Regions from separate parts of the Enterobacter sp. SM3 genome, predicted to be linked through region 2. Evidence: predicted binding sites of a transcription regulator. Region 2 holds the regulator's gene; the other holds the start of a gene.
What was found. The regulator Fur, encoded in region 2, represses iron uptake genes when iron is present. The targets are predictions, from matches to a motif close to ATAATAATGAGAACNACTATCAA.
Positions count from the first base shown of each region.

Region 1: the regulator Fur is predicted to act here: its motif matches at 1,318-1,340, upstream of GVO84_RS15965 (Nramp family divalent metal transporter).

Region 1 covers NZ_CP099971.1:3,414,063-3,416,471, forward strand. Annotated here, with positions in the region: gene GVO84_RS15960 (DUF2502 domain-containing protein) at 1-5, shown strand, start outside; gene GVO84_RS15965 (Nramp family divalent metal transporter) at 40-1,278, opposite strand; gene GVO84_RS15970 (NupC/NupG family nucleoside CNT transporter) at 1,627-2,409, shown strand, end outside.
Region 2 covers NZ_CP099971.1:1,327,456-1,329,864, forward strand. Annotated here, with positions in the region: gene chiP (chitoporin ChiP) at 1-259, shown strand, start outside; gene chiQ (ChiQ/YbfN family lipoprotein) at 307-633, shown strand; gene fur (ferric iron uptake transcriptional regulator) at 776-1,222, opposite strand; gene fldA (flavodoxin FldA) at 1,513-2,043, opposite strand; gene ybfE (LexA regulated protein) at 2,199-2,409, opposite strand, start outside.

The DNA.
Region 1 (2,409 bases), 2.1 Mb from region 2:
ACTAATAAAAAAAGGAGCCCTTGCGGCTCCTTTTTCTTTTTAGAGTCCCAACGCTGTGCCAATTAGCAGCCACAGGTTCAGCGCCACCACCACCACCACGATGGCCCACCCGGTCCTTTTCACCAGGGTTGAGTTGACCAGCTCGCCCATCAGGGTTTTGTTGCTGGTAAAGATCAGCAGCGGCACCAGCGCCAACGCGATACCAAAACTCAGCAGCACCTGGCTCATGACCAAAATTCGCGTTGGGTCGAGCCCCATCAGAATCACGATGAATGACGGGAGCATGGTAACAGAGCGGCGAACCCAGAGCGGAATATGGAACCGAACAAACCCCTGCATCACCACCTGGCCTGCCAGCGTGCCCACCACCGTCGAAGAGAGACCGGCAGCCACCAGGCTGAGGCCAAATATCGTGGCGGCAGCATGGCTGAGCAATGGCTCCAGCGTGAGATAGGCCTGGTCGAGATCGGCAATACCGGTATGACCGTTGAAGTGGAAAGCCGCGGCTGCGGTAGCCATCATCGCCAGATTGACAAACCCCGCGATGGTCATGGCGATCGCCACGTCCCATTTGGTGGCGGAGTAACGCTCTTTGCGCGTCCCACCGTGGAGATGCTGAGTCAGCGAGGAGTGGAGGTAAATCACATGCGGCATGATGGTCGCCCCCAATACCCCGGCGGCCAGGAACACCGCTTCCGAGGTTGGCAGGCTTGGTATCACCATACCTTTACCGAGCTGCGCCAGATTCGGCTGTGAGAAAATCAGCTCCACGATGTAGGCCGCCGCGACAAACAGCAGCAGACCGCCGATGACCTTCTCCAGCGGCTTTTGGCCCCGACGCTGCAGCATCAGGATCAGGAAAGTGGCAATCCCGGTCAGTACCGCCCCCTGCAACAGCGAAACACCCAGAATCAGCTTAAAGCCAATCGCTGCGCCAATAAATTCAGCGAGGTCAGTGGCCATGGCGATGATTTCAGCCTGGACCCAGTAGAGCCAGACGGCCGGACGCGGATAATGGTCGCGAATTTGCTCCGCCAGGTTTTTACCGGTGGCAATCCCCAGCTTTGCGGAGAGCATCTGAATCAGCATCGCCATCAGGTTAGCCCAGACGACCACCCACAGCAGCTTATAGCCGAAGCTGGCCCCGGCCTGAATATTGGTCGCAAAGTTGCCTGGATCGATATAGCCAATGGCAGCGATGAACGCAGGTCCCATTAATGCGAACCGCAACTTGCGCGCGGCTCTGCCACTGCTACCCTCTACGCGACTGTTTGTCATTTCTGCCTCTGAAATATAGCCTTTGCTATGTTTAATGCTATCAAAATGAGAATGATTATCAAGATCATTTGTGAAGTTTACAGTGATTTCTCTGATAGCTTTGAACGATAGGCGGGCGGGTAAGTGGGGCGATCTAACAGAAACTGAAATCGCGCACGCTTTTGTGAAGACTAGCACACAAACTTAACTTTTCACTCATTTACCTAACATAACAAAAATGTATTGTGGATCACTATTTTTGAGACTCGTCACAGGATGTAACTATAGTGTGTCCTCGATCTCGTTTTCTTTTCGCTTGTTACATAGAATGTGCACGAAAATTAAACCTGCCTCATATTTGGAGCAAATATGGACCGCGTCCTTCATTTTGTCCTGGCACTTGTTGTCGTTACTGCACTTGCATTGCTGGTCAGCACAGACCGCAAAAAAATTCGTATCCGTTATGTTGTCCAACTGCTGGTCATTGAAGTTTTACTTGCGTGGTTCTTCCTGAACTCCAACGTAGGCCTCGGCTTCGTAAAAGGCTTCTCCGAAATGTTCGAAAAACTGCTCGGATTCGCCAACGAAGGGACCAACTTTGTCTTCGGTAAAATGAACGACGAAGGTCTGGCGTTCTTCTTCCTGAAGGTTCTCTGCCCAATCGTCTTCATCTCCGCGCTGATCGGTATTCTGCAGCACATCCGCGTTCTGCCGTTCGTTATTCGTGGTATTGGCTTCCTGTTATCCAAAGTGAACGGCATGGGCAAGCTGGAATCCTTTAACGCCGTGAGTTCCCTGATCCTCGGTCAGTCTGAGAACTTCATCGCGTATAAAGATATTCTCGGCAAAATGTCCCGCAACCGCATGTACACCATGGCGGCAACCGCAATGTCTACCGTTTCCATGTCTATCGTGGGCGCATATATGACCATGCTGGAGCCAAAGTATGTTGTTGCGGCGCTGGTTCTGAACATGTTCAGCACCTTCATCGTGCTGTCGCTGATCAACCCGTACCGCGTTGACGCCAGCGAAGAGAACATCCAGATGTCTAACCTGCACGAAGGTCAGAGCTTCTTCGAAATGCTGGGTGAATACATTCTGGCTGGTTTCAAAGTGGCGATTATCGTTGCCGCCATGCTGATCGGCTTCATT
Region 2 (2,409 bases):
CTGGGATGCAAAACCTGCCGATATGGCAACCCCGGACGCATACTACGATCCCAACTATCGCCTGAAAGAGTCTTCCTACAGCCTCGATGCTATCTATACCCTGCAGGATGGCCGCGCGAAAGGCACAATGTTCAAACTGCACTTCACCCAGTATGACAACCACTCTGATATCCCGAGCTATGCGGGCGGTTACGGCAACATCTTCCAGGATGAACGTGACGTGAAATTCATGGTTATCGCCCCATTCACCATCTTCTGATGAACGCACCGGCGGGCTGAGTCCCGCCGGTATGGAGACTGCACATGATGAAAAAAATCGTAATCGTCGCGTTGCTGGCATCAGGGCTGGTGGCGTGTGCTCAGACACAGGCGCCGAAAGAGGACACCCGTCTGAAGGAGGCGTATAGCGCCTGCATTAATACTGCGGAAGGTTCGCCGGAGAAGATTGAAGCCTGTCAGAGCGTGCTGAACGTGCTGAAGAAAGAGAAAGCACACGAGCAGTTCGCGACGCAGGAAAACGTCCGCGTGATGGATTACCAGGCCTGCATTCAGGCGCGTAAAACCGGTAACGATCAGGAAGTGGCGAAGCGTTGCGATAAGATCTGGAACGAGATACGCAATAACAATAAATAAGTTGCTTTACGCCCGGTGGCGCTGCGCTTGCTGGACCTACAAAGGTGTCATAGCCCGTAGGCCCGGTAAGCGCAGCGCCTCCGGGCTTTTTTCAGGCAAAAAAAAGCCAACCTTACGGCTGGCTCAGAGTAAAAACACTCGCTTATTTCGCGTCGTGCGCGTGGTCGTCTTCGCGGCAGTCGCCTTCAGCGCAGTGACCGTAAAGGTACAGGCTGTGGTTCGTCAGTCGGATGCCATGACGCGCAGCGATTTCACGCTGGCGTGATTCGATGGAATCATCGCTGAATTCAATGACCTTGCCGCAATCGAGGCAGATCAGGTGATCGTGGTGCTGCTGCTGGGTCAGTTCGAAAACAGATTTACCGCCTTCGAAATTATGACGGGTAACAATGCCCGCGTCATCGAACTGGTTCAGCACGCGATAGACGGTAGCCAGCCCAATCTCTTCACCCATGTCGATAAGACGTTTATAGAGGTCTTCCGCACTGACATGGTGATTGTCTGGACCCTGAAGCACTTCAAGGATTTTTAACCGAGGAAGCGTAACTTTCAGGCCAGCCTTCTTTAATGCGGTATTGTTGTCAGTCATGCGGAATCTGTCCTGTTGCTAAACGATTCACTTCTGTAGGAAGTGACAGAAAATGCACCTGGGATAATGCGTCTCATTATAGAACTGCCACGGCTAAATGAAAACTGCAAGTCTCAGGCAAAATATGCTTATAAAAATGGGGTATCACCAACAAACTTGCTCAATGGAAAACCACATTTTATCAGGGAGACATTGTACAGGTCTGGGCGAAAAAGTTAAAAGATTGTAGCGATTAATTTAATCGGTTTGACCTGGAGCACGGGCGCAGCCGCCGCTGCGCCGCGATAAAATCAGGCGTTCAGAATATCGTCCAGGTGCAGTTCCTCACGGATCTGCTTCACCCATTTCTCAACGCGCTCTGCCGTCAGCTCTGGCTGACGGTCTTCGTCAATGGCCAGACCCACGAAGTGATCGTCATCGGCCAGGCCTTTAGACGCTTCAAAGTGGTAACCGGCAGTCGGCCAGTGGCCTACGATAACCGCGCCATTCGGCTCAATGATATCGCGGATGGTACCCAGCGCGTCACAGAAGTATTCGGCGTAGTCTTCCTGATCGCCACAGCCAAACAGGGCCACCAGCTTACCGTTGAAGTCCACTTCTTCCAGCGTCGGGAAGAAATCATCCCAGTCGCACTGGGCTTCACCGTAGTACCAGGTTGGGATACCCAGCAGCAGAATGTCATAGCCTTCCAGATCTTCTTTGCTGCTCTTGGCGATGTCATGCACATCAGCAACGTCTTTACCGAGCTGTTTTTGAATGTTTTTTGCGATATTTTCGGTATTGCCGGTATCACTGCCAAAGAAAATGCCGATGATTGCCATGAGTAAAATAACCTCTTGAAACTTAATAGTATGGTGGCGCAATTCGGCCACGGATAAGGGCAATAATAGCAGAACTGGCAACCCTGCGGAAACAGCTATCGCGCAGGACTGCACTCTGTGCTACATGAAAAGGGCGATAAAGGGGATTTTCAGACTTATGCCTGGCTGCGTAACGTCTCAAGCTGGGCGATCAACATCTCTTCAATGAGCTCGCTGCGGCTGATATTTCGCGCGTCAGCCAGTTCGTTCAGCGCATCGACGGCGTCGGCGTTAAGCTTCAGTTCGACACGCTTAAGCCCACGATTTTTATCGCGTTTAAGCTGGTTGCGTTTATTGATACGCAGCTGTTCATCGCGCGAAAGCGGA